Linked DNA regions of Exiguobacterium sibiricum 7-3. The protein of the gene in region 1 interacts with the protein of each later gene in a pairwise test. Links are inferred from orthologs where the notes say so. Each region holds a gene or a part of one and is shown on either strand. Other genes may lie near its edges. The genes, in order: ctaD and P402_RS0104805.

What was found.
Region 2: the proteins of ctaD (region 1) and P402_RS0104805 interact in binary tests that used the Escherichia coli proteins (3 or more experiments, as listed by UniProt). The link is inferred for Exiguobacterium sibiricum 7-3 from one-to-one orthologs.

The regions. Positions count from the first base shown.
Region 1 is NZ_KK211190.1:1,068,271-1,079,061, reverse strand. The notes cover bases 3,271-6,200. They hold ctaD (cytochrome c oxidase subunit I), read right to left. Parts: upstream 5,705-6,200; coding sequence 3,836-5,704; downstream 3,271-3,835. Other genes in these bases: coxB (cytochrome c oxidase subunit II), read right to left, coding at 5,739-6,200; P402_RS0106335 (cytochrome (ubi)quinol oxidase subunit III), read right to left, coding at 3,271-3,834. Outside these bases: P402_RS0106365 (YugN family protein), read left to right, coding at 1-344; P402_RS0106360 (hypothetical protein), read right to left, coding at 474-731; P402_RS0106355 (SCO family protein), read right to left, coding at 740-1,345; P402_RS0106350 (DUF420 domain-containing protein), read right to left, coding at 1,358-1,819; cytochrome c oxidase assembly factor CtaG, read right to left, coding at 1,838-2,743; P402_RS0106340 (cytochrome C oxidase subunit IV family protein), read right to left, coding at 2,874-3,203; more of P402_RS0106335, read right to left, coding at 3,205-3,270; more of coxB, read right to left, coding at 6,201-6,770; cyoE (heme o synthase), read right to left, coding at 6,835-7,767; P402_RS0106315 (COX15/CtaA family protein), read left to right, coding at 8,092-8,985; P402_RS0106310 (cryptochrome/photolyase family protein), read right to left, coding at 9,049-10,404; P402_RS0106305 (pyruvate carboxylase), read right to left, coding at 10,507-10,791. UniProt on the Escherichia coli protein: Cytochrome bo(3) ubiquinol oxidase is the terminal enzyme in the aerobic respiratory chain of E.coli that predominates when cells are grown at high aeration.
Region 2 is NZ_KK211190.1:753,475-764,334, forward strand. Bases 3,690-6,688 are described here. They hold P402_RS0104805 (aminotransferase), read right to left. Parts: upstream 5,785-6,688; coding sequence 4,594-5,784; downstream 3,690-4,593. Other genes in these bases: P402_RS16705 (MazG nucleotide pyrophosphohydrolase domain-containing protein), read left to right, coding at 3,690-4,539; P402_RS0104810 (Lrp/AsnC family transcriptional regulator), read right to left, coding at 5,781-6,287; P402_RS0104815 (glycosyltransferase family 2 protein), read right to left, coding at 6,284-6,688. Outside these bases: P402_RS0104780 (leucyl aminopeptidase), read left to right, coding at 54-1,487; P402_RS16980 (hypothetical protein), read left to right, coding at 1,514-1,654; P402_RS0104785 (DUF429 domain-containing protein), read left to right, coding at 1,635-2,303; sporulation integral membrane protein YtvI, read right to left, coding at 2,287-3,411; P402_RS0104795 (hypothetical protein), read left to right, coding at 3,498-3,683; more of P402_RS16705, read left to right, coding at 3,649-3,689; more of P402_RS0104815, read right to left, coding at 6,689-7,078; P402_RS0104820 (NifU N-terminal domain-containing protein), read right to left, coding at 7,137-7,376; P402_RS0104825 (DUF1871 family protein), read right to left, coding at 7,390-7,623; P402_RS0104830 (ribonucleoside-diphosphate reductase subunit alpha), read left to right, coding at 7,941-10,166; P402_RS0104835 (flavodoxin domain-containing protein), read left to right, coding at 10,185-10,673; P402_RS0104840 (ribonucleotide-diphosphate reductase subunit beta), read left to right, coding at 10,642-10,860. UniProt on the Escherichia coli protein: Shows aminotransferase activity with methionine and histidine as substrates, and to a lesser extent also with phenylalanine.

The DNA.
Region 1 (10,791 bases):
TTGAACAGTTCGGAATCGAAGGCAAAGAAATTAAATTCGGGTTACTCGAAACCATCATGGATCATCATCGTTTTGTCCGCGAAGGACAGTGGGATTATGAGCGTGCCATGTATGACATGAAGTACGAAAAACAATCAACGGGAGAGGTATTCTATCTCCGTGTTCCGGTCTATGCCATCCAAGGTGAGATCGAAGACCGTCAAGCCGTCGTTCGGATGTTGACACCGTTACTCGGAAAACACTATTATCCGCACGGCGTCGAATACGATGAGGAGTTCCCTCCTGAAATCGTCAAAGACTGCGAACGTCGCCTGACTGCATTACTTGAAACACTTGAAAAATAAGTTATCTCCAAATCAAAATTCACTTCGCGTGGATTTTGATTTTTTTATTTACCATTGCCTGTTCTCAGTGTGTCGCATAAGATGAACAAAACAAAAAATGGTCCTCTCAATTAAGAGAAGACCATTTTTTTATTTAGCAATCAACTGTAAGTAATCCAATACATCTTCTCCTAATTGGATGTTTACTTGTTCACGCAAGTAGTGATATAGACCGGGAAGTCGTTTGACGTCCACTTCGACTTTCAAGCTGAATGAAATCGAGTCTCCGGATAATCGTTTGATTCGTGCTACAGTTGCGCCGAAATCAAGGACTGTACAGAGTAAAAGTTCTTCAATCGCTTGAACGGAGACCGTCACTTCGCCTGTTACTTCATACTGCTGTTCCATCACGGTATTCACTCCTTCGCAAGTTGTTTGACCGATGTCATTACTTCCTCTAAGTCCACCGGTTCGTCTGTCGTTTTTGCCATCGAAGAAATCGCCCGGACTTTATTGTCCCGATCGAGGATGAACATCTGCGTGCCGTGTGTCACCAAGCCGCTTTCTGCTTTTGAATAATAGAAATTCAATTGGCGTGTCAGACGATCGATGACGACATCGTCTCCCGTCAAGACTTTCCAGCCTTCTGCATTCGCTTCGAAGTTGGACGCATATTTTTTCAAGACTTTTTGTGTATCCACTTTCGGATCGACCGTAACCGCGACAAGTTCAACATCTGTTCCGTACAATTCTTCAGAACGTAACTGTTTTTCTAATTTGCGGTAATCGTTTAACGTCAGCGGACAGATGTCCGGACAGTTCGAGTAGAAAAACGTCAAGACTTTGACTTTTCCATCTTCCGAACTAAACTGCTTTCCATCGACTGCATTCGTCAATTCAAACGGAGTCGGTTCCGCAATGACAGGTAATTTTTCTTTCATGAAGAAATAATAATACCCGCCTGCTGCAGCCACTAAGATCAATACGACTGCGGCGACAGTCAAATAACTGTTTTTCTTCAAATCAAGACCTCCTTAATGGTTCCAGATTGCCCGGAACACATTTGTTGTCTCTCCTGGCTCGTAGACCACGTATAAAAGACAGTAGACGATAACACCTGTAATCGCCGTTAAAAACCAAATGACCGATGCTTTCGGACCGATTTTACGATGTTTCGCAAAGTTTTTCTTATAAGCAAAGAAAAGAGCCATTAGTCCAAGGACACCACCTGATGTTGCGAGCAGGATATGGAAAATCAAAAATCCTGTGTAATACGGTTTGACCGTATCCGGTCCTCCAAATGCAGTATTCCCTAACAAAATCGTTCGTAACGCGTACATGATGAAAAATAGTAACGCTAACGCAGCAGCAATTGTCATCACGAATTGGTGTGCTTTCATATTCCGGCGTGTCTGCGCAATCAAAAACCAACCAATCGCGACGAAAATCGCACTGATGACAATCAACGAGACACAAATCAATGGCAAATAACTCATGTTCCAACTTCCCCCAATTTAATCCGCTTTTGGCGAGAAGGACATACCTTCATCGACAGCAGTACTTTTAGAACGTCTGACCCATGTAAAGAACGTCAGACCAAAGAACAGCCCGTACACTAACTCTTGACCGAGTTTCATGAGAACCCCGCCAAAACGCTGGTCTTCAAGCAAATCTTTTGTTGTTCCGAATAAGCGTTCCATATTTAGCCCACTCAAATCATTATTCGGCATACAGTAAGCTAATACTTTCGCGAATGTTGCCGGATCCTGATAGGCATCGTATTGAAAACTTTGACTAAAGATCATGAACGCACACGCCGGTGTCAACAACACACCGTTCGCTACGATATACACCATCTTCTTCAAGTCCGACAAGCTGTCTTCTTCGTTGACGGGTGCAATGATCGGGTACCACATCGTCATGCTGAGGAAAATCAATGTTCCGTGGAAAATCCGGTGCACCGTATAATTCGTCAATACATAATCAAAGATGAATGGCATGTGGTAAAACGTGAACAATGAATTAAACAAAATCAGTGCAATCAATGGCAAAACGAAAAATCGTAATGTCCGTCCGAGATACGGCACCTCAAACAACCGTTTGAACACCCACCCTGGAATCGCAATCATCAAGAGCGGCGGCGCCACCATATACACAAATACCATCTGCAGCATATGGGCAGAGAATGTGATATGCGCGAGTACGTCAAGCGGACTGCCAAAACCGATGTAATAGACGAATAATGCCGCAAGCATCGAAAATTTTTGCCCTAGCGTCGTCTCTGCTTCATCGGGTCGACGGATTTTTTCCGTCAAGACAGCGTATAAAACATATATACCAATCAAAAGTAATGCATAATATGGACTCCATAAAACCGTCCAGTCGAATTGTGATAAAGATCCCCTTAAGTTGCCTAACATGTTTTCACCCCGTTCCTTTTTCCTACAGATTAAGATTACCGTTCCCCTATTTCATTGTAAAGGTTTCTCATAAAACGATTCCAAAATAAAAGACCATCCTGCTAAACGTTAGCAGAATGGTCACAATTTATTACCAGATCAAAAGACGGAGTGTCGCGACGATCGTCAAAGCGACGAAGACGCCGAGTGCCATCATGACTTTGATCCACGTGTTGCCTTTATTGTTCATATGCATGAACATATAGAGCTGCAAGTAGACTTGAACGATTGCCATGATGATCAGGAATCCACCCGCTGCCCAGTGTGGCATGAGTTCTGCCATGACCGCACCAAAAGCAATCAGTGTGAGAAAAATCATCAAAGCGAAACTTGTGAGTTGCAACTGCATCTCGCGGCTGCGATCTGCTTTCATCTCGAGTTCAACTTGATTTCGTGTTAATTGCGGTTCGTGTTTTTCCATCTTATTTCACCATCCCCATGAGGTAGACGACTGAGAAGATAAAGACCCAGACGACGTCAATGAAGTGCCAGTAAAGACTTGAAACATAATACTTCGGTGCGTTAACGACCGTAATCCCGCGGTTCCAGTTCCGAATCAATAATGTAGAAATCCAGAGGAGACCGAACAAGACGTGTGCTCCGTGGAATCCAACCAACGTGTAGAAGGCAGATCCAAAAGCACTTGAAGTAAACGTATGACCGATGTGGTAATAATGATTGAACTCATAAATCTCACCGCTGAGGAACCCTAAACCAAGTGCGAGCGTGATGATTAACCACATTTTCATCTTCTTCACATCATTACGTTTCATCGCCATCATCGCAAGAACACTTGTCAGTGAACTTGTGAGAAGGAGCATCGTCATGATGAAGACAAGACCCATTTCAAAAATATCGTAACTGCGTAATCCTTCTTTCGCACCCGAGTTGTGTAACCCGATGTACGTCCCGAAGAGCGAAGCGAACAATGTCGTCTCTCCTCCAAGGAAGAACCAGAAGGCTACATATTTATTCTTACCCTCAAGTGTTGCTTTTTCAACATGATCCGGAATACCCGTGATCGGGTTGTTTGGTACTGAATGATGTCCCATCTTACTTCGCCTCCTTTTCAGCTTCAAGGCGTAGATCTTTTTCGATTTCCGCTTTCGGGATGTAGTATCCTTCATCGTCAATCCAAGAACGGAGGAACATTGCGAAGAGTGTCATCGCAAGACCGATCAAGGCGATAATCAGACCTACTGTACCGTAGTCGAGGCGAAGAATGAATCCAAGACCGGCAAGGAATAGACCAACGGACATGACGAATGGCAGGATCGAGTTGTTCGGCATGTGGATATCGCCGACTTCTTCCGAAACAGAAACGGTTTTGTTTCCAGCCATTTTTTCGAGCCAGTATGTGTCAAGACCTTTAACAAGTGGAATTTGTGCAAAGTTGTACTCTGGAGTTGGAACAGGAAGTGTCCACTCGAGTGTACGACCGTCACCCCATACGTCACGTTTGACGTATTCTTTTGACATCAATGCTGCAACGATCGAGACAACAAGAACGATTGTCGAGACACCCATGAAGGCCGCTCCGATTGATGACAGCAAGTTCATTGTTTCCCAGCCTTGGTTTGGCAAGTACGTGAAGACACGACGTGGCATACCAGTCAGACCGAGAATGTGTTGCGGGAAGAACGTCAAGTGGAAGCCAATGAAGAACAACCAGAATTGAATTTTACCCCAGAACTCGTTGAGCTGTTTCCCGAACATGAGTGGGAACCAGTAGTACAGACCCGCGAAGAGACCGAAGACAACCCCACCAACGATAACGTAGTGGAAGTGAGCAACTACAAAGTAGCTGTCATGGTACTGATAATCGGCAGGAGCAACAGAAAGCATGACCCCTGTCATACCACCCACGAGGAACGATGGAATGAACGCAACTGAATACAACATCGCAACTGGGAACGTCAATTTACCGCCCCATAGCGTAAAGAGCCAGTTGAAGATCTTAACCCCGGTCGGAACGGCAATCGCCATTGTCGCAACCGCGAAGATCGCATTCGCAACCGGACCAAGTCCGACTGTGAACATATGGTGGACCCAAACCATGAATCCTAAGAAACCGATCAACATTGTCGCAAAGACCATCGTCGTATAACCGAAGAGACGTTTACGGGCAAATGTAGGAATGATTTCAGAGAAAATACCGAAAGCCGGTAAAATCAAGATGTATACTTCCGGGTGACCAAAAATCCAGAAAAGGTGTTCCCAAATGACGATGTTACCACCGGCTGCCGGATCGAAGAAATGTGCCCCGAAGAGACGTTCAAACGTCAAAAGGAACAATCCGACCGTAAGTGGCGGGAATGCGAAAACGATCAATGCTGATGCAACGAATGCTGTCCATGTGAACAATGGCATCCGCATCAGTTTCATACCTGGTGCACGCATGTTTAAAATCGTAACGAGGAAGTTAATCCCCCCCATGAGTGTACCGAAACCAGAAATCTGTAATCCGAGTGAGTAGAAATCAACACCGAGAGATTCTGGAACAGTTGAAAGCGGAGCATATGCTGTCCACCCTGCGTTCGGAGCTGCGCCGAAGAACCATGACAGGTTCAACAAAACTCCCCCGAAGAAGAACAACCAAAAACCAAGTGCGTTTAAAAACGGAAACGCAACGTCACGTGCTCCGATTTGAAGCGGAACAGCAGCGTTCATATAGCCGATCAACATCGGCATGGCTGCCAGGAAGATCATGGTCGTACCGTGCATCGTAATCAACTGGTTAAATAATTCACCGCTGACGAAATCATTCATCGGTTTAATCAATTGAAAACGAATCATTAAGGCTTCTACGCCACCAACTAGAAGGAAAAACAATCCAGAGATGATATAGAGAACCCCGATTTTTTTATGGTCGACTGTCGTTAGCCAGTCCATGATGCCGGTTTTTTTCTTCGGCATACCCATAGTATGTGTCCCCACTATGATTCCCCCTTAAATATTATTGGAGCTTCTTGTCCAATAGGTAGTCTGCAAGTTCGCTTAACTCTTCATCGCTAATCTTATCTTCAGAGAAACCAGGCATTTTTGTTCCTTGTTTTTCTTTTTGTGGATTGCGAATCCATTTTTCGAGATTTTCTTTATCATGATCGAGGTATCCAGCGATACGCTGACGATCACCAAAGTTTGTTAAGCTCGGCGCGACTTTCCCGCCACCGTGACAGCTGAGACAGTTTTGTGCGTAAACTTGCTCGCCTGTCGTCCAGTTCTTTTTGTTTTTTGCATCCAACTGTTTTGTTTCTGCTTCTTTAGCTGATTTCATGTCTTTAAGCCATGCATCGTAATCATCTTGCTCAAGCGCGATGACCTTGAAGTCCATCAAAGCATGCGATGGTCCACATAACTCTGCACATTTACCATAGTACGTACCGGCTTCTTGTGCTTGTAACCACATTTCATTATCAAGACCTGGGTTTGTATCTGTTTTACCTGAAAGAGCTGGTACCCAGAATGAGTGAATGACGTCTTTTGAAGTTAAGTTGACAGCAACGCGTTTTCCGACTGGAATAACAAGTTCTTGTCCTGTCGAAACACCTTTGTCTGGGTATTCGAACTCCCACCAGTACAGGTTTGCTGTAACGTTGATGACTTCATTTTTCTTCGCTTCTTTCGCATCTGCTAATTCAACCGTCGTTTTGATGGTTGGTACGGCAAGAACGACTAACAAGAGAATCGGAATGACTGTCCAAATGATTTCAAGTGTGTGATTTCCTTCCACTTGTTTCGGAACAGTGTTGTCTCCAGCTTTACGACGGAATTTCATAAGTACGTAAATATAGATGACTGCTACAATCGCAAGGACAAACAACATGACCCATAAGCTAAGCTTAATGATTTCAAGTTGCATTTGTGCGCCTTCCCCGCGAGGCTGTAGTGCGGACAATTCCGGGATTCCACAACCTGATAACAATAATGCCATCAAACCGATCGGAAGAAGCCGGAAGAGCATTTTTCCTGATTTTTTCACAACCATCCCCACTTTCTTTTCCCCAATTTTTTTCTTTCTTAAATGGTGTCCGTGAATATGTCAAATCGTTTTAGAGAGAAACGAGTACGACCGTCACGATCCAAGCCGTGAAGTAAAAGAGCGAGAAGAAAAACATCTTCGAAGCCCACTTAATCTCAGCTTGTTCTTCCTTGATTTTGAGACCTTTCAGTCCCATGTAGAGCCAGTATCCGCCAAGCACAGCCATGACAAGCATATAAATGATGCCGTAGTGCGCGAGGAGGAGTGATGATGGAAGTAACACTGCAATCCACCATACAATTTGTCGTTTCGTGATTGCAAAACCATTCACGACAGGTAACATTGGAATACCGGCAGCCCGGTACTCTTCCGTCCGTCTCATGGCGAGCGCAAGGAAGTGAGGCGGTTGCCATACGAACATGATGAGAAACAAAATCCATGCATCGATATGAAGTGTTGGAGTGACTGCCGCAAATCCAATGATCGGTGGCACTGCTCCGGAAATACCACCTACGACTGTATTGATCGTGTGTGTCCGCTTTAACCACATCGTATAGATGACGACGTAGACAAACGAACCAATCAATCCGAAAACTGCCGCAACATGGTTAACGATCAGCAAGAGAACGGTACCGGTAGCCAGTATCCCAAGTCCTAATGCCAATATCCGTTGCCCATCCATCTTACCGGTTACACTCGGTCTTCCCATCGTCCGTTCCATCTTGTAATCAATGTCACGGTCGATATAGTTATTGAGGTAACAACTACCGGCAATGACCAGTCCACTTCCGAGAAGCGTCCACAATAATGTCAACTTCGTCTGCCACAAATACAGTAGAACATCATCCGTTAAGTATGATGCTGCTACGACATAACCTGCGAAGACGGTGATGAGATTCGCACGAACGATTCCCATCTTTGCTAGGGTGACATAGTCCTTGAACGTCGGCTGATCCGATTGCTCGATCATGATGTCCAGGGTCTCCCCGTTTACTTTCGCCATGTTGTTTCCTCCTTCTAACCGTCTGCGTTCTTTCTGTACGTAGGATTCACGTATTTTCTTCACAGAAATAACACAGACACGCCACGAAACGTCCTTTTCTCTATAAAAGATACCACATATTCAAGGTCATGACGTATGAAAATACTTTCGACATAATGAACAAAATGTGAAATCTATGTGATTAACCTCACAGTTCACCATATTTACCTAATATTAGAATAGCGTTCTTCTAAAAGATTGCAAGCGTTTCGATATTTTTTATGCGATACTATTGCTAGGTATTTCAAGTATCATGTATTTCCCTAGAAAGGTGGTGGCTGCGTTTTGAATCGAAAACTTTCGATTTTTTCAGCATTTGTCACATTCACGATGATGATTGTTCTTCTCATGGGAGGAACCGTCACGAAAACAGATTCCGGAAACGGATGCGGGACCGATTGGCCGCTCTGTCATGGAGAATTGATTCCAACTAATCCAAGTGTCGAAACGATGATTGAGTATAGTCACCGCGCAGTAACAGGAGTCGTCGGTTTATTGATCATCGCCTTGTGCCTTTGGACACTTGTCGCTTTCAAAGATCGCCTGGATATCAAGATTTTCGCTTTCCTGGCCTTCATTTTCATGTTGATTCAATCAATCGTCGGTGCAGGTGCCGTCGTCTGGCAACAGTCAGATCTCGTCATGGCATTACATTTCGGAATCTCATTGATTTCTTTTGCTTCCTTACTTATCTTGACGATCTTGATTATGGAGCGTCCCGGTCAAGAATTCAGGGAATCGGTCCCAGCGTTCTTGCGTAAACTGTTGTACGGCTTATTGATCTATACGTTAATTGTCGTTTACACCGGAGCGTTCGTCCGCCATGTCGGTGCGACGTATGCATGCGTCGGCTGGCCGGTCTGTTCGCAACCAACGATGACGTTCGAAGCGTGGGTTCAAATGATTCACCGGATTTTGGCCGGTCTGTTGTTCTTCTATACGCTGTTCGTTCACTACATGGCGATTCGCCTGAAACACCGGACCTCGCGTACCGGTATGTTGTTCGCAACCTTCTTCATCTCTTGTCAGGTCGCAACCGGTGCCTGGATCGTTCTTGGTGGACATGCCACGTACGTCCCGTTATTGCACGCGTTCTTGATCACTTGCTATTTCGGAGTCATCTCTTACCTCGCTTACCATGCGTTCCGGACGCGAAAAGACGATTCCCGGTTACGCTGATTCGACTTTCAACTAAAAAACAGGGAGAGGATTTTAATCCTCCTCCCTATTTTTTTACACGTTTTATTTGAAACGGGCAATCGCTCGTTTTCGGGCCATGTCGTGGTCGACAATCGGCATCGGATAATCGTAATCTTGTCGTTGTTGTTCCGTCGGCTCATGAATCGACGTTTTAGGTAAATCCTTGAGTTCCGGCAAATACTGGCGGATAAAGGTTCCATCCTTATCAAATTTCTTCGACTGAGTCGTCGGATTGAAGACTCGGAAATACGGAACAGCATCCGTCCCGACGGACGCCGCCCATTGCCACCCGCCAATATTCGATGCGGCTTCATAATCAACCAGTTTTTGCTGGAAATACCGCTCCCCTTTTTGCCAATCGACCAGTAAGTCCTTTGTCAAAAAGGACGCGACAATCATGCGCAGACGGTTATGCATCCACCCCGTCGTGTTGAGCTGTCGCATGGCTGCATCGACAATCGGATAGCCCGTTTCCCCTTCTGTCCAGGCTTTAAAGCCAGCCTCATCTGTTTCCCATTCAATCTTCGTATACTGCTCGTTGACCGGTAATCGTTTGGACTCCGGATAATGCATCAAAATCGTGTAATAAAACTCCCGCCAAATCAATTCTGTCACATACGTTTGCTTCCCTTTCGAATCTTCCTCCTGATTGACGGCTTCATAGATTGTCCGAATTCCAATTTCACCGGTCCGCAGGTAACGAGACATCAGACTTGTTCCGTCGACCGCTGGCAGATCCCGTTGCTCGTCATAAGAAGACAGACTATTTTTGATGAATGTCTGCAATCGTTTCTTCGCCTGTTCTTCCCCTACACCAAAGTCAGCATCCGATGCCGCTTGTTTAAAGTAATCCAACATAAATGCATTGTTTTGACGTCGTGTGTGATAACGTTCTTTCAGAAGATCCAGATTGACAGGGTACGGCTTATCGATATCTTTCTTCAAAAAAGCATTTTTATAGGGTGTGAACACTTTATAATAGGAACCGTCATTTTTTTTGACGGCATGTGGATGAAGCAGATGACGGTCAAGCAGACGTTCCGACTTTTTGTCACCCCGCTTTTTCATGATCCCATCATCACGACTCTTAAACGGTTCTACATATTCAGCGTTAAACAACAAGACATCCGCCATATCTGTCGCCTCGAGAAAATCTTTTTCCTGTCCTTCGATGAATCGGATCGGCATCCCGTGTGTTTTACAGTTTTTTGCGAAATGTTCGAGTGCCTGGAAGAAATATTGTTGCCTCGCGTCATACTCTCCAATATAGTCCGGGTTCACCCAAAAAACGAACTCGACGTTTGCCTGTTCATCCTTTTCTAGATAGTCAACCGCTTGTGCCAGCATACGATTGTCCTCGAGCCGAAAATCACTTCGAATCCAGCAGATGATATTCATATTCGTTCCCCCCTAAAATAACGATGAACGAAAAACAGACAATCCGCCATGCGTTTTGCCTGTTTTCGTCATACTGTGTTTATGCTATTTACGTTTTGTGTGTTAAATAAATTCAATCAATAAATCTTGACTCGCGATGGCTTCGCCTTCTTTGACATGGACCGATTTAATCTCACCGTCTTCAGGTGCTTGAATCGTCGTCTCCATTTTCATCGCTTCCGTTACAAGCAACTGCTCTCCCTTGCGAACCCGCGTTCCAGGTTCAACCAGGACTTTCAAGACGCTACCCGGCATGGAAGCCCCAATCTGTTTCGGATTCGAACGATCGGCTTTCGGACGGCTCGATGAACTTTCCTTAATGCTGATATCTTTTACTTCGACTTCACG
Region 2 (10,860 bases), 320 kb from region 1 along the record:
AAATCAGATCAAACGCTTCATACTAATACGTATCACTAAAGGGGGATTTGAATATGCGATGGAATCAAGTAGATCCACAAGCTCATGTCGAAGTACTCGTTGTCGGTATTTCAGGAAACCAACCGGTCGAAGAACGGATCCGGTCACTTTATCCGGATCGTTTGGATGAATGGGTACGCCGAGGGGATATCTCAACGAAACAAGGAGAACTCCGCTTGTTGCCAACGCTGACGGGAACTGTGGAACGTGTGTTGTTCGTCGGTCTCGGGAAAGCCGAAGGACTTACGACGGACAGCCTTCGCCGACTATTCGGAAAAGCGGCTCAGTTCTTGAAAGCACGCCAGTTATCCAAAGTGACGATTGATGCAACGACTTTCCCAGGTCAACCGGTCGAACTGATTGCTGAGACGTTTGGCTTAGCTACATATGAAGTCAAACATTATAAAACAAATACCCACGCAACGTATGACCTGGATTTAACGATCTGGTCAGAGGCAGGAGATCAGGATGTTGTACGTGGGGAAGCACTTGCGCAAGCGACTAATCTCGCACGACGTCTCGTCACGATGCCGGGGAACTTGTTGACGGCACCTGCTTTGGCGGATGAAGCCCGCTTTATTGCCGAACGTCACGGACATGATTTAAAAATTCTTGAAAAAACAGATATGGAAGCGCTTGGAATGGGTGCATTGCTCGCCGTCAATCAAGGGTCGACGATTCCACCGAAGCTGATTGTCCTTGAATACAAAGGAGCAGGCGATGATGTCCCGATTGCAGTCGTCGGAAAAGGGGTCACCTTCGATACAGGCGGTTACTCGATCAAACCAAAAGACGGGATCGTTGGGATGAAAGGCGATATGGGAGGAGCAGCAGCGGTTCTCGGATTGTTTGAAGCGCTCGGTCAACTTAAACCGAATGTAAACGTCTTGGGAGTCATTCCGGCGACGGATAACATGATTTCCGGTGACGCGTTCAAACCGGATGATGTCATCACGTCGATGGCAGGAAAAACGATCGAGATCCTGAACACGGATGCGGAAGGACGACTTGTCCTGGCAGACGCTGTCACCTATGCCAAAGAATATAAACCGAAGATGATCATCGATCTTGCGACGCTGACAGGCGGCGTGTTGGTGGCACTCGGAACAGAAATCACCGGGGCATTGACGAACGATGCCGCATTGTACGAACGGTTCGAAGCCGTGACGCAAGAAACAAACGAGATGGTCTGGCAGATGCCGTACGTCGATCAGTTCATCAAGCAGGTCCGACGCTCCGATGTCGCAGATTTAAACAACTCACCGGGACGAATGGGACATATGATTTTCGGTGGTGCCTTCGTCGGTGAATTTGTCGGTGAGACGCCATGGCTCCACCTCGATATCGCCGGAACGTCCGAACAAAAAGCCGCGACGGAGCTTGGTCCAAAAGGGGCGACCGGTGTCATGGTCCGCAGTCTGTATCATTTCGTCGAACGCGAAAAATGATACGTGTCAACAGTGTTCTCATTTTAGTGACCATCATCGGTATCATCTGGTACCTGGATTCACGGGAACAGATTCCTTTGGCGGTAGCGACTTTTTTCGGCGTCTTTACGACGTTATCGCTCCTCAAGAGTCTGCGGGAGAAGTCCAATGGACGTCACCGGAATTGATGCGGCGAAAGCCGGATGGGTGGCTGTATCGATTCGAGACGGTCAGTTTTCCTGGACGGTCGCTTCTTCACTCGACGAAATCGAATGTGGAACCCGGACCTATATCGATATGCCGATTGGACTGGAAGAAGACAAACGCCGGGTGGTCGATCAGTTGTTACGGGAAGAATTGAAGCCCGGCCGAACGAGCAGTGTCTTTAATGCCCCGTTGCGTGAAGCACTGGAGCAAGCCGGTTATCCGGAAGCAAACGATTATTCGAAGCAACAGGCAGGATTTGGTCTATCGAAACAGGCATGGTATTTGTTACCGAAAATCCAGCAGGTGCGGACCTGTTATCGACCGGGCATGATGGAATCTCATCCGGAAGTCTGTTTTGCCCGCCTGACCGGTCATCCGGCACGTCACAGTAAACGGACGGTCGAGGGAGTGGCGGAACGGATCGTATTGTTGCAACGGTACAACTGTCCGGCTTACTGGGAGCTGACTGTCCGCGGTGTCGCGACAGACGACTGGATTGATGCCTGTCTGCTTGCAGTTGCCGCGACGTTACCAGCAGTCTATATGCCGGCTGATCGACCAGTCGATGCGGCCGGATTTCCGTTATATGCAGCACTACCTAAAAAAATCACCTTCACCGAAATGGTGTAGGTGATCCTTTGATAAAGTCCCAAAGATAATGAAAAATGCGGGCGTTGTGTAACGCTTTGATGATGACCGCAATCAATGGACCTAAAATCAATCCAAAGACGCCGAACACCTGAATCCCGACAAATAAGGCGATCAAGGCAGTGATGGGTTGAATACCGATATTATCGCCGACGATTTTAGGTTCCATGATATTACGTTGTAAGATGACAACCCCGTACAGGATGGCGAGACCGATAGCGAGTCCTGTATTTCCCGTAATGATGGAATAGGCGATCCAAGGCAAAAAGACGGAGCCGGTTCCAAGGTAGGGCAAGATATCAAAAAATGCCGCGATGAACGCGATGGCAAACGGATGCTCGACCCCGATGATCAACAGTCCGATCAGGACGATGAAAAAGGTAATTGTAATCAACGTCAGTTGCGCTTTGATGTAACCGAATAAAGCGGACCGGAGACTTGTGACGACCGATTCGGCACGGGCGAACCACGGCAACATTTCGTATTGCTTCAACCGGATTTCATACTTGTGCCAGTCTTTTGAGATGAAGAACCAGGCGAGCAAGACGATGACTAAAATCAATGCGATGGAGGGTAATGTCGCTAAAATCGTCTGCAACATCCCGGCGACACTTTTCGAACCCTCACCAATCGCACTGGCAAGCGAACTGCCGAGGGACTGGATACTGTTTTGGACGGTGTTTTGCTGTGACGGTTCAAGCGAGCGAAGGGCTTCCGACGCATCATTCCAAATCGGTGCCAGTTTTTCGTTGTAGAGCTTTTGAAAATAAAGACTCAGCTCCTGGATTTGTGCCGGTAGTTGGTTAGCGACAAAAACAAGTCCACGAATCAACTGCATGATGATTAAAACGAGTGAGCCGATTAACAAACCGCTCATTAAAATGATGGATAGCAGAGCACCCCAACCGCGGTTGATCCGAAGTCGTTTTTGAAAAAAGTCGACGAGTGGTCGACTGAATAAAGCCAGTAAAAAAGCAAAGACGAACGGGTACATGAAAGAAGACAAGCGAACGATCAGCCAACCGGTGAAAAAGATGGCAAGGATGACGCCAATGAAACGAGCTAACTGCCACAAACGTTCAGTCGACATAAGCAACACCTCTTACTATGTATGGAATGTCATCATCATATCATGTTTGTCAGACGAACGTATCATTCAAAAGGGGAGGAATTCAGATGAAACGAAAAGAAATGGGATTACTCGTATCGCTCGCCGTTGCGAGTGGACTCGCTGTCCGGGAATGGCGGAAGAACCAACAGTTCACGAAACGATTTAAGGAACAATCGGAAGACCGGCTTGTGAAGGGAATGGCGGAGGTGCAGGACGATGCAGGAGATGATTCTTCTTCAACAAAAGGTTGATGAAACGATTCAATCGCTTGGAGGATACTTTCGCCCGTTATCGGGATTAGCCCGCCTGATTGAGGAAGTCGGTGAAGTGGGAGAGGCGCTCGAAACCGGAGATGAGTCGGCGTTTCAAGCGGAACTGGTCGATGTCCTGATGATTTCGACTTGCCTTGCAAATCAATACGTGACGGATTTGGCACATCAGCATCAACAGCTCGAGACGATGGAAGACAAGGTGCAAGGTTCTTTTTACTGCCTTGTTCATGAAGCAGGGCAGGTCGCCCGTGTCATGAACGGATATGAAGGTGACAAGCCGCCGAAAAAGACGGAAGACGTCATTCCGGTCGGGACGTCGCTCGCCCGTCTCCAGCGTGAACTGTTTCGATTGGCCCGTCCACTCGGAATCAACCTCCTGGAAGAAATCGATCGCACAAACGAGAAGAACCTGAATCGTGACCGTAAACGATTTGCTTTGACACGCGATCCAGTGACAGAAGCGACGATTGATCATTTCCGAAGCGCAACAGGAAATGCGGAACGGTTATGGGGGGCGCCTGTCCATGAAGCCGATTTGACACTCGAGGTGCATATTCAATCTGCCCTGCCGTCTTTACGCCGCTTCCTGCGTTGTGCCCGGATTGAAGGCATTGCCGGATTCGTCATCGAGGCTCCAATCGAGCGGACTGCCACTTTACGAAGTGTCAAAGATCAGGCAGATGAAATCGGACGTATGATCAAGGAACAAACTCCATTATCGTTTAAAGAGTCGCCTTACCGGATTGACGTCTATGCCCCTCAGCTTGGTCCGGTTTCGCCGTATCATGCCGAAGACGACCACCGGATGTTTATCGTCCTACATGTTGATGAATAACTAAAAAAGAAGCATCCATTTCCGAGTTGGAATGGATGCTTCTTTTGGTGTAGATCATCTTGAGGGATTAGATAACTCGACTTGTTTCTGGTTCAAGTGTTGCATGAAACGGTTGATTCGGTGAATCGCCTGTTGGAGCTGTTCGATCGAACTGGCATAGCTTGCACGGACGTAGCCTTCACCGCTTGCGCCGAATACAGAACCGGGGACGACAGCGACGCGTTCCGCAATCAACAGTTGCTCTGCGAATTCCTCGCTCGTCAAACCAGTCCCGCCGATGTACGGGAAGGCATAAAACGCCCCACCCGGTGAATGGGTCGGCAGTCCGGCGTCATTTAAGGCTTTGACGAAATAGTTCCGCCGTTGCCGGTAACTGCGGACCATGTCCGGAACCGTCTTGTGACGCGAGCGTAAGGCTTCGATTCCGGCGAATTGAACGAGCGTCGGGGCACACATCATGCCGTACTGATGAACTTTCAGCATCGCCTGGCTGATAGCGGGCGGGGCACAGGTAAAACCGAGCCGCCAACCGGTCATCGCAAAGGCTTTAGAAAACCCGTTGATGACAATCGTCCGTTCCCGCATATCGGGAAGGGTCGCAAAACAAGTCGGCTCGTCTTCATAAGAAAGTTCAGCGTAGATTTCATCGCTGATGACATAAAGATCATGTTTCTTGGCAAGTAACGCGAGATCGGCCAATTGATCGCGTGTCATGACGGAACCGGTCGGATTGGACGGGAAACAAAAGATGATCGCTTTTGTCCGGTCTGTGATGACCGCTTCAATCGTTTCCGGCTGAATCGTAAATCCATCTTCTGCACGACAGGCTGCTGCAATCGGGATGCCGCCTGCAAGTTCGATCAACGGAGCGTACGAGACAAAGGCAGGTTCGACGACGATGACTTCGTCTCCGGGATTGATCAATGTCCGAAACGCTAAATCAAGCCCTTCCGAAGCGCCGGTCGTGACAATGATTTCGTCCGAGACCTGATAGTCAATCGAAAATTTCTCTTGCATGTACAAGCGGATTTCCTGTCGTAATTCGACCAATCCGGCATTGGCGCTGTATGCCGTGTAACCTTGTTCGAGAGCAGCAAAACTTGCTTCCCGGACATTCCAGGGAGTGACGAAATCCGGTTCACCGACACCGAGGGAAATGACGTCTTCCATCGAACCGGCTAAGTCGAAAAACCGCCGGATGCCGGAAGGGGCCAACCGTTCGACACGTTCAGATAAGTGTTTCATGGAGACACCTTCAATCGTTTGTCCCCGTCATCCTGGCTGAATAAAACACCGTCATGTTTATACGTTTTGAGACGGAAATGTGTTGTCGTCGAAATGACGGAATCGAGTGTCGATAATTTTTCTGAGACGAACTGCGATACTTCCTGCAGGGATTTCCCATCAAGGACGACTTGTAAATCGTATGCGCCTGACATCAAATAGAGTGACGTCACTTCCGGGAACCGGTGGATGCGTTCTGCGACCTCATCAAAGCCGCGTCCCCGTTTCGGTGTCACTTTGACATCGATGAAAGCTGTCACGCCATGGTGAGCATGGATTTTTTGCCAGTCGATGACGGCTGTATAACCGAGCAGGACGCCATCTTGTTTGAATGCCTCAAGCGACGACACTACTTCTTCTTCCGTCAGGTCCAGCATCTGAGCAGCAAGGGCGTGATCGATCGGTCCATTCTGCGTCAATAATTCAAGTAATTCCAATTGTTTATCTGTATACACGATAATCACTCACTTTCTGTCAAATGGCCGCTAAACGTTCGCCGTGTTTCACGGAGACGGGAGCGGCGTTCTTCTTGGACGATATGAAAATTTTTCATTTCCGTCGTCGGCAGTTCGTGTTTTTCCACAAGACGCTCAAAATAGACGCGACGTGAGGCATCCTGTTTTGCGGATTGATGATTGCCGGACGGATTAAAGGCATACAGGACAGTCGCACGGGCGGGGTGCAGGACGAGATGATCTTGTCCGACCCGTAAGATCCAGTCCCAGTCCCAATAGTTGAAGACGTCTTCGTCAAATAAACCAAGCTCTTCGTGAAGCGACTTTCGATAGAGGGAACCGGACGGGATATAGGTCGAATCCTCTTTCATGGCTTCCCGATCATACGGATAGGCGAACGGTTCCGTTGTTTTGACGACGCGGTGATCCTGCTGCCAGTCGTAGGTGAACAGTTCCGCATCGACGTACGTCAAGTCCGCTCCGGCTTCGAGATCGCCGACGGCTTCTTCGATATGTGAAGGTAACAACAGATCATCATCGTCGTGGAGAAGGATATATCTTCCGTTTGCTAACGAGACACCGTGGTTTCGTGCCCGGACATGGTGATTTTCCGGCAAATCAATTGCTGTGATCGTCAGTTTGTCCTGAAAATCGGCAACGACGGAAGTCAGCGGCTCTCCATTATTGTTCAAGATGATGACTTCAAAATCCTGATAGATTTGTTTTGTCAGTGCGGTCAGTGCTTCGCGCAACTCACGCAACCGGTTATATGTGGGGATGATGACTGAGACCATCGGCATTTAAGTCGTCTCCTTAGAACAAAGACACCCTTGAAATTCAGGTGTCCTTGTGAGATATTTACATTTTTTCTTCGATTGTCGGAAGTAAGTCATTCCATTCAGCGTCAGCTTCTTTTGTGACGGTGACGAAATCACCGTATGCAAAGAGATTATCGATGCCGTCAATCGTGATGAGTGATGCGAGCAAAGCGTCTTCCGGTGTATCCCCTTTTTTGACGCTGGTACTCTTGGCACCGAAACGGTCTCCGTCGAGGGTGATTTTTACTGAGTTCGGGTTAGGCGTGTAGTCAACTTGCATAATCAGTCTCCTTTCAAAGTTCACACGAATCTTCACATAAAAGTAAGTTCGTTGCGAGTAAAATCAATTCCTGCTGATCCGGTCGTTCATCAAAAGATTCTTCAAAAACGATCCCTATTGCTTCCGCAAGAGGGGTTATTTGATCATGAACCGTCAGTAAGCTTAGTATAGCAGACATTTCCGTCGGATAATTTCCTTCTCCTAGGTGAAATGGATCATATTTTTTTAAAAGTTCTTCTGAACTCATAATCAATAAAACTCCTTATCTCAATATATCTCAAAAGGCGGTAGTTCGCCTTTTCAAATTTGTTTGACCTGAATTTCAATGCAAGGGCTTATTTTTCCGGCATTTAGTGATAACCTATATCTTGTAGATAAATAGGTTTAAAAATGCCTGAAACGTCTATATATAGAGTGAAGATTGAATAACACTTTCTATATGTAGGGCGTCTTTTTTTAGTTTAGCGCATTTTTTACGGCAACGGAACCTATTTTAAAGTTAGAGAATGGGAGTGGTTCATAGTGGCATCTCCACTGAATACAGCACGCATCTATCAAGGTGCAATGACGATAGAAGATGTATATACGGTCATCCGTCAGATTACAGCATCATACTCGGAGCTCGACGTCGAGCGTTACACAGAACGCGCGATTCGAGCACTCGAAGGAAAGACGTTACAGGCGGATCAAGTCTATGAACTCTTAACAATGCATGCGCTGGATATGTTAAAAGCAGAAGAACCGAACTGGACATTTGTTGCGACAGCAACGTACTTGAACCGGTTATATCTTGAAGCGAGTGAAAACCGCGGCTATACAGCGGACGAACGGTACGGCTCGCTTTATCACTTGATTGAGAAATTAACGGAGATTGGTATTTTCACGCCCCACCTTTTAGAAACGTATTCGAAAGAAGAAGTCGAAGAACTTGCGGCATCGATCGATCCGTCACGTGATCATCTGTTCACGTATATCGGACTCCGGACATTATCCGACCGTTACTTAGCGCGCGACCACGTCAAAAAATTATACGAATTACCGCAGGAACGTTTCATGATCATCGCGATGACACTCATGCAGACAGAACCGAAAGACCGCCGGATCGAGCTCGTCAAAGAGTCGTACTGGGCACTTTCGAATCTCTACATGACCGTTGCGACACCCACTTTATCGAACGCCGGTAAATCATATGGACAACTGTCATCATGCTTCATCGATACAGTCGATGATTCTCTACGGGGCATCTATGACTCGAACACTGATGTTGCGACACTGTCAAAAGGCGGCGGCGGAATCGGTGTCTATATGGGGAAAATCCGTTCACGTGGATCAGACATCAAAGGATTTAAAGGGGTTTCAAGCGGTGTCATTCCGTGGATGAAACAGTTGAACAACACAGCGGTCAGCGTCGATCAGCTCGGTATGCGTCAAGGTTCGATCGCCGTTTATCTCGATATTTGGCATAAAGATATTCTCGAGTTCCTCGATGCTAAATTGAATAATGGGGACGAACGGTTGCGGACACATGATTTGTTCACAGGCGTCAGCTTACCGGACCATTTCATGCGGACGGTCGAAGCGCGCGGTGACTGGTACTTGTTTGACCCGCACGAAATCCGGACGGTGATGGGCTTCAGCCTGGAAGATTCGTTTGATGAAACGGAACAAGGCGGCAGCTTCACGGAGAAATACACAGCGTGTGTCAACGAACCGCGTCTGAGCCGGACGAAGGTCCCGGCGATTGATCTCGTCAAACGCTATATGCGTTCGCAGCTCGAAACAGGCACACCGTACATGTTTTTCCGTGATGCAGTAAACCGTGCCAACCCAAACAAACATGCGGGCATGATTTATTCGTCTAACCTTTGTTCGGAAATCATGCAGAACATGAGTCCGACGACCGTGACGGAAGAATACACGGAAGACGGAAAAATCATCATTACGAAAACACCGGGCGATTTCGTGGTCTGTAACTTATCTTCGATCGCGCTTGCGCGTGCTGTCCGTGAAAATGTGTTGGAACGCTTGATTCCAATTCAAATGCGGATGCTCGATAACGTCATTGATTTAAATACGATTGACGTGCCGCAAGCACAGATTACGAATCAAAAATACCGCGCCGTTGGTCTCGGAACATTCGGCTGGCATCACCTGCTTGCTCTCGAAGGCATCCGCTGGGAGTCGGTCGAGGCTGTTCAGTATGCCGATCGTCTTTACGAAAAAATTGCATACTTGACGATTGATGCGTCGATGCAACTGGCGAAAGAAAAAGGCGCGTACCGTCTCTTTGAAGGATCGGAATGGCAGACAGGGGAATACATCGCCCGCCGTCACTACAAAACAACGGCTGAACTGAACTGGGATCGTCTGCAAGCGGACATCACGGCACACGGTATGCGAAATGCCTATTTGATGGCAGTCGCACCGAACTCGTCGACGGCAATCATCGCCGGCAGTACGGCTTCGATCGATCCGATTTACAAGAAGGTTTATGCGGAAGAGAAGAAAAACTACAAGATTCCGGTCACAGTACCCGATTTGACACCGGAAACGAACTGGTTCTATAAATCAGCGTTTGAGATTGATCAGCTTTGGAGCATCCGTCAAAATGCCTCACGCCAACGGCATATTGATCAAGCAATCAGCTTTAATCTCTACGTCAAAAACAGTGTCAAAGCGAAAGAATTACTCGAGATGCACATGGAAGCATGGCAGCTTGGGATGAAGACGATTTACTACACACGTTCGACGACCGTCGAAATCGATGAATGTGAGTCGTGTTCATCATAAGAGAAGGAGGACGATATCATGAAGGCAGCAATCGTATATGCGTCAATGAGCGGAAATACAGAGGAGGTTGCGGAACTGATTGCCAAAGCATGTTCCGAAATGCAGGTCGAACCGACGATGATCTTTGCCGATGATGTGACGACGTATCAGCTAGTCCCTTATGATATCGTCTATTTTGGTTCGTACACCTGGGGAGACGGACAATTGCCGGATGAGATGCGGGATTGTCTTAAGCTGGTCTTAAAGGAAAGTCCGCACGCGATTCCGCAGGCAGCCGTCTTCGGAACAGGTGATAAAATGTTCGTCAAATATTGCCGTGCCGTCGATGAGATGGCCTACCATCTCGCGAAATTCGGGGTACCGCTCGCGGGTGAATTACTCAAAATCGAACAATCGCCGCGAAACCGACCGCACATGGTCAAAGAGTGGACACGTCGAACACTACTGCAATTACAGCAAGAGGGAGCCGAACAACATGGAACAACTACAAAAAATCAAACTGCTTGATGCCCGTCATCCGAATCGTGCGACAGCGATCATCGGTGGGGAGACAAGCTCGATCGTCAACTGGAACGACATTGCGTATCCGCAGTTTTATTCGATCTATAAACAGTTATTATCAAACTTCTGGATTCCCGACGAAATTTCGATGTCAAAAGACATGCAACAATGGAATCAACTGAGCGAACGGGAA